Regions from separate parts of the Butyricicoccus sp. AM05-1 genome, predicted to be linked through region 1. Evidence: predicted binding sites of a transcription regulator. Region 1 holds the regulator's gene; each other region holds the start of a gene.
What was found. Region 1 encodes Rex, which represses fermentation and respiration genes when NADH is low (regulators of the CRP and FNR family bind a similar motif). Its sites were predicted from a motif close to ATTGTTAANNNNTTAACAAT; they were not measured.
Positions count from the first base shown of each region.

Region 1 (4,655 bases):
TTTCATTTTTCTGCATTTTATGCAACCCCTTGAGATACCGCCGTAAATCTGCTATACTGAATATATTATATAAAGATTTGTGAAGAGAAAAAGGAGGTGTCGGCTTGCCTATCAAGATAGCCGACAGTCTGCCGGCACGCGCCGTATTGGAGAGCGAAAACATTTTCGTTATGACCGAACACCGTGCCGCGACACAGGACATTCGTCCTCTTCGCATCGGTTTACTCAACCTGATGCCATTGAAAATCATTACCGAAACCCAGATCCTGCGCTGTTTATCCAACACGCCGATCCAGATCGAGGTCGATCTGATCCAGACCGAAACGTACCATTCCAAAAATACGCCGGAGGATCATCTTCTCACCTTCTACAAGACGTTCGACGATATCCGCGACCAGAAATATGACGGTTTTATCATCACCGGTGCGCCGGTAGAGACCATGCCGTTTGAGGAAGTCGAATACTGGAAGGAACTGACCGAGATCATGGACTGGACTAAAACGCACGTTCATTCCACGCTGCACATCTGCTGGGGTGCGCAGGCCGGTCTGTATTATCACTACGGTATTCCGAAGTACATGCTGCCCGAGAAAATGTCCGGTATTTTCAAGCACCATGTTCTGCTGCCGAAGGAGCCGCTGCTGCGCGGCTTCGATGATATCTTCTGCGCACCGCACTCGCGCCACACCGAGGTGCGTGCCGCCGACATCCGCAAAAATGATCGTCTGACCATTCTCGCGGAGTCGCACGAAGCCGGTGTGCACATCGTAGAGGCAATGAACGGCCGTCAGATCTTTGTGCTGGGTCACGGCGAGTACGACGCCGACACGCTCAAAAAGGAGTATGAGCGTGATCTGGCCAAAGGCATGAACCCGGAGGTGCCGCGCCATTACTTCCGCAACGATGATCCCAACGAGGACGTACTGGTGACCTGGAAGGCACATGCCAACCTGTTTTACACCAACTGGGTCAACTACTATGTGTACCAGACAACACCGTATTATCTGGACAAAATGTAATACCAAAGCCGCTCATCCATTGGATAGCGGCTTTTTTCACACAAAAAAGGGAGTATCAAAAGATACTCCCTTTCGTTTTACAGGTTCTGCTCTCTTCCCTCGTCTGCTGCGCCGACCAGATGGCACAGTGTCATCAGGCTGTCCGACAGATGCACGTTTTCGACCGGAACGCCCAGTCCCTCCAAATGAAGGTCCTCGCCGGTGAAATTCCACAGACCGCGGATACCGCGCTCTACCAGACCGTGTGCGATACGCGGGGCATCTCCGCGCGGAATGGTGAGCACCGCCACATCCGGCTTGTTGCGCTCAATAAACTCCGCAAGCGTATCCGCGCTGCGTACCTCATGGCCGCCAAAGCGCTGACCGATGAGCTGCGGATTTGCGTCAAACGCACACAGCAGTTCAAAGCCGCTGGCAGAAAAGTTAAAGTTATTAAGCAGTGCACGACCGAGGTTGCCGGCACCCAGCAGAATCGCCGTGCGGCCGGTCCGCAGACCCATGATCGCACCCAGCTCCTCCTGCAGTTTGTCGATATTATAGCCGTAGCCCTGCTGACCAAAGCCGCCGAAGCAGTTAAAGTCCTGACGAATCTGCGAAGCGGTCAGTCCCATGCGCTCTGCCAGTGCTTTGGAGGAGATACGCTGCTCCCCTTCAGCCTTCAGCTCACAAATATTCCGATAATAGCGAGGCAATCGCTGAATTACCGCTTTGGAAACCTCTTGCTTGTGTTCCACAGACCCTCTCCCTCTCTCAAATTCTATTTCTCGTGTAAATTACAACTTAGCGATGGTATCCAGCACATAATCGGTAAATTCCTGTGCAGTTGCACCGGTATCACGACCGGTAACAACAACCTTGCGCTCCTCTACCATGCAGATATCAAGTGCGCGGTCGAGCTTCTTCGCCAGTTCGATTTCACCGATGTGCTCAAGCAGCATAACAGCTGCACGCAGTACGGAGGACGGATCCGCGTACTTTGCGCGGCCTTCCTGTACCATACGCGGCGCAGAGCCATGAATTGCCTCGAACATCGCATAGCGCTTGCCGATATTGGCAGAGCCTGCCGTGCCGACACCGCCCTGAATCTCAGCAGCCTCGTCGGTGATGATGTCGCCGTACAGGTTCGGCAGAACAACGACCTTGAAGTCGCGGCGGCGCTTGTCATCGAGCAGCTTTGCGGTCATGATGTCGATGTACCAGTCGTCAAACTGTACTTCCGGATACTCCTTGGCTACCTTCTGGCAGGTATCGAGGAACTTGCCGTCGGTGGTTTTGATAATATTCGCCTTGGTGACGCAGGAAACGCGGTTCTTGCCGGTCTTGCGCGCATAGTCGAAGGCCAGACGAGCGATACGCTCGCAGCCCTGCGAGGTAGCTACGGTAAAGTCGATGAACAGATCGTCATCAATCTGTACGCCCTGAGAGCCGACAGCGTAGCCGCCCTCGGTGTTCTCGCGGTAGAACGTCCAGTCGATACCCAGCTCCGGCACCTTTACCGGGCGCACGTTGGCAAACAAGTCGAGACCCTTGCGCATTGCAACGTTTGCGGACTCTACGTTCGGCCACGGATCGCCCTTGCGCGGGGTCGTGGTGGGGCCCTTCAGGATAACGTGGCACTTCTTCAGCTCTTCCATAACGTCGGGCGGGATTGCGCAGCCGAGTTCAGCACGGCGCTCGATGGTCAGACCGTCGATCACGCGGAACTCCACCTTGCCGGCCTTTACCTTGTCTGCCAGCAGAACCTCCAGCGCATGCTGGGCCATGCCGGTGATCATCGGGCCGATGCCGTCGCCGCCGCACACGCCGATGATCAGCTTGTCCAGCTTGGAGTAATCAATAAAATCGTCCTGCTCCTTCATATCCATGATACGCTTGCGCTGGCTCTCTACAACTGCCTCAAATTTATCCAGAACAGACTGGTCGATAGACATGGTTTTGTCCTCCTACACCATTGATATTATTTTAACAAAAGAAAATATGGCTGTCAAGTCCGACCAGAGAACCCACTTGGCTCTCCGGCCGGCATAACGTCTTGACTTACTTGCTCTGCTGACGTGCGTACAGCAGCGTACCGCCTGCAAGCAGTGCGTGACGCTGGCGCTCGGAAACCTCACAGTCGGCCTTGAAGGTCTTGCCGCCGCAAACAACGGTGACCTGCTCGCCGTTCTTCACTTCCTCGAGCACGTTCGGCAGAGAGATTTCATCCAGCAGATTGACTGCATCGTAATCCGCCGGATCGGCAAAGGTCAGCGGGATGATGCCGGAGTTGACCAGATTTGCCTTGTGAATTCGTGCGAAGGACTTGCACAGTACGGCCTTTACGCCCAGATACAGCGGAACGAGCGCTGCATGCTCACGGGACGAGCCCTGACCATAGTTTGCGCCGCCGACAATTACGCCGCCGCCCTGCTCCTTGCAGCGGGACGGGAACTCCGGATCGACGTTGATGAAGCAGTAGTTGGAGTAGTACGGCACGTTCGAGCGGTACGGCAGCAGCTTTGCGCCGGCCGGCAGGATGTGGTCGGTGGTGATGTTGTCCTCGGTCTTGAGAACGACCTTGCCGGTGTAGGATGCCTCGAGTGCCTTGCCCAGCGGGAACGGCTTGATGTTCGGACCGCGAACGACCTCAACCTCAGCCGGATTCTCGGCCGGCTTTACGATCATGTTGTCGTTGATGGTGAAATGCTCGGGCATTTCGATCTCCGGCATCTCACCGAGGGTGCGCGGATCGGTCAGCACACCGGTCAGTGCAGACGCTGCTGCAACCTCCGGAGAGACGAGGAAGATCTGTGCATCCTGGGTGCCGGAACGGCCCTCAAAGTTGCGGTTGAAGGTACGCAGCGATACGCCGCCGGACTCCGGCGACTGGCCCATGCCGATGCAGGGACCGCAAGCGCATTCAAGGATACGCGCACCGGCCGAAATGATATCCGCCAGAGCGCCGTTCTGCGCCAGCATGTTGAACACCTGCTTGGAGCCGGGGCTGATGGTCAGAGAAACCTCCGGGCTTACGGTCTTGCCCTTGAGGATGGAGGCAACCTTCATCATGTCGTAGTAAGAGGAGTTGGTGCACGAACCGATGCAGCACTGGTTTACCTTGATCTCGCCGATCTCGGATACCTTCTTGACGTTATCCGGCATGTGCGGCATAGCAGCCAGCGGCTCCAGTGCGGACAGGTCTACGGTGTACTCCTCGTCGTACTCTGCGTCCGGGTCGGAGGACAGCGGTACCCATACGTCGCCGCGGCCCTGTGCCTCGAGGAACTTCTTGGTCGCCTCATCGGACGGGAAGATCGAGGTGGTAGCGCCCAGCTCAGCGCCCATATTAGTGATGGTGGCACGCTCCGGTACGGACAGGGTCTTTACGCCCTCGCCTGCGTACTCTACGATCTTGCCGACACCGCCCTTGACGGTCATCTGGCGCAGTACGTCCAGAATAACGTCCTTCGCAGATACCCACGGCGACAGCTTGCCGGTCAGGTTGACGCGGACCATCTTCGGCATCGGGATGTAGTACGCACCGCCGCCCATTGCGACTGCAACATCCAGACCGCCGGCACCGAACGCCAGCATGCCGATGCCGCCGCCGGTCGGCGTATGGCTGTCCGAACCGATCAGGGTCTTGCCCGGTGCGCC
Region 1 is NZ_QUDG01000010.1:242-4,896, forward strand. It holds gene metA (homoserine O-acetyltransferase MetA) at 105-1,019, shown strand; gene DW088_RS12285 (redox-sensing transcriptional repressor Rex) at 1,097-1,753, opposite strand; gene DW088_RS12290 (isocitrate/isopropylmalate family dehydrogenase) at 1,793-2,950, opposite strand; gene DW088_RS12295 (aconitate hydratase) at 3,057-4,655, opposite strand, start outside.

Region 2 (4,655 bases), on a different contig from region 1:
ACAGTATGCAGGATTACAAAACAATGATCTCCATGTGTGCAGAGCAGGAGGAGAAGTTTCAGTTTGAGCATTTTTCGCGCGAGGATGCGCTGAAAATCGGCCTCAAGCTGCATGAAAACGCAAAGGAGCAGCCGGTTGCGGTTGAAATTACGGTGAACGGTCTGGTCGTGTTCCGTTACTTCGCAGAAGGCGCAAAGCCGGACAGCGAGCTGTGGCTCGCACGCAAGCGCAACGCGGTTGACCTGATGGAAACGTCCTCGCTGCGGTTTTTCGCAGAGCTGGAGGACGCAGGCGAGACCTTCGCGGACCGTAAGCTCGACCCGAACGAGTACGCCGCAGGCGGCGGTTTCCCGATCCGGCTGCGCGGCACCGGCGTGATCGGTTCCATCTGCGTTTCCGGCTATCCGGATCATGTGGATGATCATCAGCTTATCATTAACACCTTGGCGGAGTATTTCGCATAATTGAGCATTTTAAATGGAGAATGGAAGATGAACGTATCGTTTTTCATTCTCCATTATTTTTATACTATTTTGACATGATAATGCCGAAACCACCGGTCAAGCTGGATGATATACGCGAAAATCTGCGGGGTACGCATCAGCTGTCCGAACCACGGTTCGGTAAGGCTTTCCGGCCGCTGCATGAGTTTTTGCACGGCATTCCGGTCGAACAGGGAAGCGGTGACCGAGGTGTTATCCTCGAAAATACGGCGGACATAGTCCGCGCACAAGCGGGTATAAACCGGATGAAAGGTTTTCGGATACGGACTTTTCTTGCGGTAAACGATCTCTTTGGGCAGTTCATCGACGAACGCGCGGCGCACGATGCCCTTTTCGCGTCCCTCGAGCGATTTGAAGTCCCACGGCATGTTATAGGCATACTCGACAATGCGGTGGTCGCAGAAGGGCACGCGAACCTCAAGACCGGAGTACATGCTCATGCGGTCCTTGCGGTCGAGCAGGGTCGCCATGAACCAGTCGAGATTGAGCACGAACATTTCACGCATCCGGGCTGCTTTTTTGTCATCGGACGGCAGCCTGGGTGCGCGGGCGCAGGTGTCGCGGTAGTACTGGTGCACAAATTCCTCGCCGTTTCTAACGGCATCCGGTGTGAGCAGACCCAGACGCAGACCGACCGACCGTGACCACGGAAACGTATCTTCAAACAGAATTTCCTCACGGTGGTACCACGGATAGCCGCCGAATAACTCGTCGGCGCACTCGCCGGACAGGCAAACGGTGGTTCCGCCGCGCTTGACGGCTGCACAGAACAGCAGCAGGGAGGAGTCCACATCGGCCATGCCGGGCAGCGCACGCGCATCCGTCGCGGGGAGCAGGGCCGCGCACAGTGCCTCCGGTTCGAGCACAACGCGATGATGGTGCGTACCGAGAAAATCCACCATTTGGTCAATATACGAATCGTCACTATTAGGCTGAAATATACTCTTTGTAAAATATTTATCGTTGTCCCGATAATCCACCGACCAGGTATGCAGCGTTTCGCCGCGGGCCGCGTAATCTTTCGCCGCCAGCATGGACAGGATGGACGAATCCAGTCCGCCGGACAGGAAACACGCCAGCGGCACATCGCTGACCAGCTGACGGCGGGCGGCATCGCAGATGAGCGTGTGCGTGCGCTCGATGGTGGTTTGCAGGTCGTCCTCATGCTCGTGCGCCTCGAGCTGCCAGTAAACGTGATCGGTGAAGTTTTCCGGAGTCAAAACGGCAAAATGTCCGGGAAGCAGCGACTTTATCTGCCGAAAAACACCGGATTCTGGCGGGCGCGCCGGCCCGAGCAGCAGCAGCGTGCGCAGACCATCCTCGTCGAGCGCAGGCTCGATCTCCGGATGGCACAGCACGGTGTCGATGGTCGAACCGAAGGTCAGACCGTTGCGAATGGGAGCGAAAAACAGCGGTTTCACGCCCAGCCGGTCGCGGCAGAGCGTCAGTCGGCGTTCGCGTTTCTCCCAGATGGCAAAGGCGAAAATGCCGTTCAGCCGCGCAAATGCGTCGGTTTTCCACTCGAGATAGGCGTGCAGCAGCACTTCGGTGTCCGAATGTCCGACAAACTCGTGCCCACGTGACATAAGTTCTGTACGCAATTCCGGCGTGTTATATAACTCTCCGTTATATATAAGGATAATATTCCCGTCAGGAGAGCACATTGGCTGCTTGCCGCCCTCCGGATCAATGACGATCAGCCTCCGATGGATAAGCGCTGTGTCCTCGTCAAAATACGTGCCTTCGGCATCCGGCCCGCGCGGCGTAAGCGTTCGCTTCATTCCGTGAAGGATCGGTCCGCCGCGGCGTGCGTCGCGTTCATAATCGACAAAACCGCCGATACCACACATAGGCGATTCCTCCTCTGATTGATGGTTTCCTTCTGTTATATGTATTAAATGTGAAAAATATGAAGTAAAATCGTAATTTTTCTAAAAAATATAAGCGGTGACAGAACAGGATGAGGATTGCGTGCAATGTGCGTTCGTTCCTGCCGACATTTGGCAGAAACGCACAAAAAATGGAGTGCGGATTTTATCAGTAAAAAGAATGTTAAATCCTTGACAAATGGTTTCCGAACGATATAATAGAGATAGACATGCTCCAAACAAGGACCTCGCTGGGCGCGGCGCTGCGGCCAATGACCGTGTGCGCTGTGTTTTTGTGCGTGTCCGCTATTATTTATTTTTGGGAGGTTTATGGCATGGATTTTAGGCTTACAAAAGAAGAAGCACTGTTCCAGAAGATGTGCCGCGAGTTCGCTCTGAACGAAGTAGAGCCGATCGCAGCTGAGATCGATGCGGAAGAGCGCTATCCGGAGGAAACCGTTCAGAAGCTGATGAAGTACGGCCTGATGGGCATTCAGTTCCCGAAGGAAGTCGGCGGCTCCGGCGGTAACTATATCTGCTATTCTATCGCTATCGAAGAGATGAGCCGCGTATGCGGTACCACCGGCGGCATTATGTCCGCTCACGGCACCCTGGGTGCTTGGCCGATTTACGCTTTCGGCACCCCGGAGCAGAAGGAAAAGTGGCTGCGCCCGCTGATCGAGCCGAAGGAAGGCGCCAAGATCGGTGCATTCGGCCTGACCGAGCCGAACGCAGGTACCGACTCCGCTGCACAGCAGACCATTGCTGTTAAGCAGGAGGACGGCTCCTATATCATGAACGGCTCCAAGGTGTTCATCACCGGCGGCGGCCGTGCAGATACCTACGTTGTATTTGCTATGACCGACAAGACCAAGGGCAACAAGGGCATTTCTGCGTTCATCGTTGACAAGGACGACCCGGGCTTCTCTATCGGCAAGATCGAGCACAAGATGGGCATCCGTGGTTCTCAGACCGCTGAGCTGATCTTTGAGGACGTTCATCTGCCGGCAGACCGTCTGCTGGGCAAGGAGAACGGCGGCTTCAAGATCGCTATGATGACCCTGGACGGCGGCCGTATCGGTATCGCTTCTCAGGCACTGGGTATCGCGCAGGGCGCTCTGGATAAGGCTATCCAGTACATGAAGGAGCGCGTACAGTTCGGCAAGACCCTTGATAAGTTCCAGGGCCTGCAGTGGATGGTAGCCGACATGGCAACTCAGATCGACGCTGCTCGTCTGCTGGTTCGCCGTGCTGCATTCAACCACGATGTTGGTCTGCCGTTCACCAAGGAAGCTGCTATGGCTAAGCTGTACGCTTCTGAGGTTGCAATGGACGTTACCACCAAGTGCGTACAGATTTACGGCGGCTACGGTTACATCCGTGAGTACCCGATGGAGCGCATGATGCGTGACGCTAAGATCACCGAGATCTACGAGGGCACTTCTCAGGTTCAGAGAATGGTCATCGCTGGTCAGGTTCTGCGCTAAGAAAAGGAGGAAAACTGAACTATGAAGGCAATTGTTTGTGTAAAGCAGGTTCCGGATACCTCCGGCAAGGTTGCTGTTAATCCCGATGGCACCCTGAATCGTGCATCCATGCAGACCATCACCAACCCGGACGACCTGAACGCTGTAGAGGCTGCTCTGAAGCTGAAGGACGCTACCGGCTGCAAGGTCGTTGTTATCACCATGGGTCCTCCCCCGGCAGAGGGCATGCTGCGTGAGCTGATCGCTCGCGGTGCTGATGAAGGCGTTCTGGTTTCCGCTCGTGAGTTCGGCGGTTCCGATACCTTTGCCACTTCCCAGATCCTGGCTGCTGCTGTTAAGAAGGTTGGCCTGGAGAAGGACGACATCGTATTCTGCGGCCGTCAGGCTATCGACGGTGATACCGCTCAGGTTGGTTCTCAGATCGCTGAGAAGCTGGACATCCCGCAGGTTTCCTATGTTGCCGGCATCGAGAAGGATGGCGACAAGGTTGTTGTTAAGCGTATGCTCGAGGACGGCCACATGACCATCGAGACCCAGACCCCGTGCCTGCTGACCTGCATCAAGGAGCTGAACGAGCCCCGTTACATGTCCCTCGGCGGCATCATGGACTGCTACTCCGCTCCGGTTTCCGTATATGATTACAACACCCTGAAGGACGATCCGCTGATCGATCCGACCACCATTGGTCTGAAGGGTTCTCCCACCAATATCTTCAAGTCTTTCACTCCCCCGCAGAAGGGTCAGGGCAAGATGCTCGAGGGCGCTGACAAGGCTACCTGTGAGACTCTGGCGGCTGA
Region 2 is NZ_QUDG01000011.1:113-4,767, reverse strand. It holds gene DW088_RS12935 (heme-degrading domain-containing protein) at 6-464, shown strand; gene asnB (asparagine synthase (glutamine-hydrolyzing)) at 524-2,353, opposite strand; gene DW088_RS12925 (acyl-CoA dehydrogenase) at 2,707-3,858, shown strand; gene acrB (acryloyl-CoA reductase electron transfer subunit gamma) at 3,880-4,655, shown strand, end outside.
Region 2: a site for Rex is predicted at 2,552-2,571, ahead of DW088_RS12925 (acyl-CoA dehydrogenase). Genes of this name have one in related genera too.

Region 3 (4,655 bases), on a different contig from region 1:
CAGACGCTGGGTGCCGCCGCAGCCCGGGGTGATGCCCAGACCAACTTCAGGCTGACCGAAGGAAGCGTTCTCGGAAGCGAGACGGATGTCGCAGGACATAGCCAGCTCGCAGCCGCCGCCGAGGCAGAAGCCGTTGATGGCAGCGATAACCGGACGCTTGAAGTTCTCGATCTTCCAGCAAACGCGGTTGGACTCGTTGCCGAACAGCTTGCCCTCTGCACAGGTCTTGGTAGCCATCTCGGAGATGTCAGCGCCTGCAACGAAGGAGTTAACGGTCTTGCCCTTCTTGTTAACGGTGGAAGAACCGGTCAGAACTACTGCATAAACGTTGTCCAGATCCTTAGCCAGCTCGTCGAATGCCTCTTCCAGCTGTGCGTACATGTCGGTGGACAGAGCGTTCATAGCCTTCATGTGCTCGATCTTAACAATCGCAACATGACCCTTTTTTTCGATTACTACGTCAGTCATTTTTAAGACTTCCTTTCAGAATATGTGCTATGAGCGTAAAACGCTCAAAAGCAATCTCCGTTCGGAGATTACCAAACATCCAAAGGATGTTTGCAGTCAAAATAGAACAGAAGCGAGCTTCTGTTCGTAAAAACCCGCGACATGCGCGTGGGTTTTTACACCCCGACCCAACCGCCGTGGGCGGCGTCGTTCGGGTATCCAAAATCAGTTTCTACGGAACTGATTTTGGTATATAGGGGGTACTGGGTACCCCCTATAATTTACTTGCAGAGCTCGTCGCGCTCAACGATGATAGCTTCGCCCATACCGCCGCCGATGCACATGGTAGCCAGACCGATGGTCAGGTCGCGCTTGATCATTTCGTAGATCAGGGTGGTGGTGATGCGGCAGCCGGCTGCACCGATCGGGTGACCCAGAGCGATTGCGCCGCCGTTTACGTTAACCTTGTCCATATCAAAGCCAAGCTCACGGTTAACAGCAGCAGCCTGTGCAGCAAATGCCTCGTTGGACTCGATCAGGTCGAGGTCAGCAACGGTCAGACCTGCGCGGGACAGAGCCTGACGGGTGGACTCGATCGGACCTACGCCCATGATGGACGGATCGCAGCCTACAGAGCCCCAGGCACGAACCTTAGCCAGCGGCTTGAGGCCGTTTGCCTTAACGAACTCCTCGGAAGCGATGATCATTGCAGCGCCTGCATCGTTGATGCCGGAAGCGTTGCCTGCGGTTACGGTGCCGCCGTCCTTCTTGAATGCCGGGCGCAGCTTGCCGAGGATCTCCAGAGTGGTGTTCGGCTTTACATGCTCGTCGGTATCAAAGATAACGGTTTCCTTCTTCTTCTTAACTTCGATCGGAACGATCTCGTCCTTGAAGCGGCCGTTAGCGATGGCAGCAGCTGCCTTCTGCTGGGAAGCGAGAGCGATCTCGTCCTGCATCTCGCGGGTGATGCCGTACTTTTCAGCTACGTTTTCTGCAGTGATGCCCATGTGGTACTGGTTGAATACATCAAATACGCCGTCGTATACCATCATATCGACCAGCTTCTTGTCGCCCATGCGAGCACCCCAGCGGGTATCGCGGGAGATGTACGGAGCACCGGACATAGACTCGCAGCCGCCTACCAGCATCATCTTGTTCTCACCGGAACGGATGATCTGGGTGCCGAGGGAGATGGCACGCATGGAGGAAGCGCAAACCTTGTTCAGGGTCATAGCCGGGGTGGTGATCGGCAGACCGGACTTCAGGCAAACCTGACGTGCTACGTTCTGGCCTACGCCGCCCTGCAGTACCTGACCGAACAGAACCTCGTCGATTGCTTCCTTGTCAACGCCTGCACGCTCGATAGCTGCCTTTGCAGCAGCGGTGCCAAGCTCGGAGGAGTGTACATCGCGGAGGGTGCCGCCGTAAGTGCCGATTGCAGTACGGGCAGCGGAACAGATGTAAACGTTCATTTAGCTGTTTCTCCTTTTCTACTGATGCGGCGAAAAAACTATGCCGCCGCATGGTGATGGAAACTCGATTTTCTTGAGTTCGTTAATATTTTATCAAACCATTCGGCAGAATGCAAGGGAAACTGGTCGATTCTGTAAAATTATATGAAAAGGCCGGTTTCCGTTTGCATAATCTGCACAAATAGAATTGATTAGTCGTTAGCCAGACCCATCAGCTCGTCACGGAAGATGCGAGCGTCCATGGTCTTGATCTCGTCAGCCATCTTCGGAACGAATTCCATCTGGTCGAGGATCTGGGTCTGCAGGTCGATGCCCGGAGCGATCTCGGTCAGGGTAACGCCTTCCGGACGCAGCTCAAATACGCAGCGCTCGGTGATGTACAGAACCGGCTGATGTACCTCGTTAGCGTAATCGCCGGAGAAGGTGATGTGCTCAACCTGCTTAACGAACTTCTTCTTAGCGCCTTCCTGGGTGATAACGAGCTTGCCGTCCTTGCACTCAGTCTTGAGGCCCTTTGCAGTGAAGGTGCCGCAGTAAACAACCTTCTTGGCGTTCTGGGTGATGTCGATGAAGCCGCCTGCACCTGCCAGACGGGTGCCGAACTTGGATACGTTCAGGTCGCCGTTCGGAGCAGTCTCGGCCAGACCGAGGAATGCAACGTCAAGGCCGCCGCCCTGATAGAAGTCGAACTGAACATTGTGCGGGATGATGCACTGTGCGTTGGCAGCAGCGCCGAACTGGGTGCCGCCGTACGGTACACCTGCGATGGAGCCTGCCTCAACGGTAAGGGTCATCTTGTCGGAGATGCCTTCTTCAGCAGCTACGTTAGCGATCTTCTCCGGTGCGCCGGTGCCGAGGTTTACGATAGCGTCCTGCGGCAGCTCCATAGCAGCACGGCGGGCGATGATCTTCTTAGCGTCCATCGGGATCGGCGGGATAGCGTCAACCGGGATGCGGAATTCGCCGGTCAGCGCGCCGTCATACGGCATGCCGAGGCACTGCATGTTCTCCTCCTCGGTGCCGACTACAACAGAGTCAACATAGATGCCCGGGATAGCAACCAGCTTCGGGTCCAGAGAACCGCCCTGAACGATCTTCTCAACCTGAACGATTACCTTGCCGCCGGAGTTCTTGCAGGCCTGAGCCATAGCAGTTACGTCCAGAGGACCGATCTCACGATGTACGGTGCAGTTGCCGTACTCATCGCAGTAGGAAGCACGCAGGAATACAACGTTGATCGGGAAGCCCTTGTACAGCAGGCGCTCCTGACCCTCGATGTTAACGATCTTTACCAGATCTTCCTTGGTAACGTCGTTCAGCTTGCCGCCGCCGTTGCGCGGGTCAGCGAAGGTCTTCAGGCCAACGTGAGTGATGGTGCCGATGTTGTGAGCAGCGATATCGCGGTACATGTGCGAGATAACGCCCTGCGGCAGGTTGTAAGCCTCGATCTTGTTGTTCAGAGCCAGCTCGCCGAGCTTCGGAGCACGGTCCCAGTGGCCGCCGATAACGCGCTTAACCATGCCTTCATGGCCGTAATGGTCACCGCCGGTGCCATCGCGGTGGCCCTGACCGGCTGCAAAGAACAGGGTCAGGTTCTGCGGGTGGCCGGTCTCAAGAAAACGCTTCTCGAGAGCCTTGGACAGGGTCTCCGGGCAAGCACAGGATACGAAACCGCCGGTAGCAATGGTATCGCCGTCCTGAACCTTCAGAGCAGCTTCCTCCGCGGTGATGATGCTTACTTTCTTCATGTTTATCAATCCTCCTGATAATAGTGCGACCGGTTTTACAGTGGTCACGCCTGTGACGTGAAAGACCTGATTCTATCTATCGCCTGCGGAATCTCATCCGCTGCGGCAACAACAACACGGTGCGCGGCCTCGATCTCCTCATAGAGATACGGACAGCCGGTGCAGCCGCGCAGGATCAGCAGTACGTCATATGGAACACCGTCCTCCGGATAGGAGAATGAGGCGGTGTCCTGAAGGGCAGCGCAAATCGCCTTGTAGGCGTCTCCGCGCTCATAGCGCGGATTGCAGCCGCCGCAGAATTTTACTGTGCAGCGAAGCAAGGCGCACAACCCCTTTCTATGTAGCATTTCCGAATGTTACCATAGGGAAACAATGGGTAATAACACAAACACAGGCACTCACGGGTGCTCCATGAGTGCCTATAGTTTGCTCAGAGATTACTTGATGCGAGCAATCTTCTTTGCCAGTTCCTTCTTCATTTCAAGGTTGGACTGACGGGCAATCATGATGCGCTGAGCCTGCGGCGAGCCTGCACCGTGCATGGACTCCGGCAGATAACCGACAGCTGCAGTACCCATGGTCATGTTCTCGATCAGGCGCAGCAGACGCATACGGTCCTCAGTCGGAACGGAAGCAACGCCCTTGAGGTACTTCTCGATGTACGGCTTGAGCTCCGGGTTGCGGTAATCAGCCTCGGACGGCTGGGTTACCATCAGGCCGCCTGCCAGATCCTGTGCCAGACGAGCGATCTCGTACGGGAAGCGGGTAACGTTCTGCTTGCAGACGTTAGCCAGCAGCAGGTCGATCAGGTAGTTGCCTGCCTTGGTCTTGGTGCCCTGAGAGGAGCAAGCGATACCGCAGCAGTACAGGGTCTCGTTCAGGTGGGTCATCTCAATCAGCTTGTCCTTAACGTGGGAAGCCTTGGAGGAGCCAGCCATATCGCCAGCCAGAGCGGTAGCGCCGATCAGAACGTCGCCTACGCCGACCT
Region 3 is NZ_QUDG01000003.1:117,872-122,526, reverse strand. It holds gene DW088_RS06550 (enoyl-CoA hydratase-related protein) at 1-468, opposite strand, end outside; gene DW088_RS06545 (acetyl-CoA C-acetyltransferase) at 729-1,919, opposite strand; gene DW088_RS06540 (acyl CoA:acetate/3-ketoacid CoA transferase) at 2,111-3,667, opposite strand; gene DW088_RS06535 (hypothetical protein) at 3,712-3,987, opposite strand; gene DW088_RS06530 (4-hydroxyphenylacetate 3-hydroxylase family protein) at 4,105-4,655, opposite strand, start outside.
Region 3: a site for Rex is predicted at 1,998-2,017, ahead of DW088_RS06545 (acetyl-CoA C-acetyltransferase). Genes of this name have one in related genera too.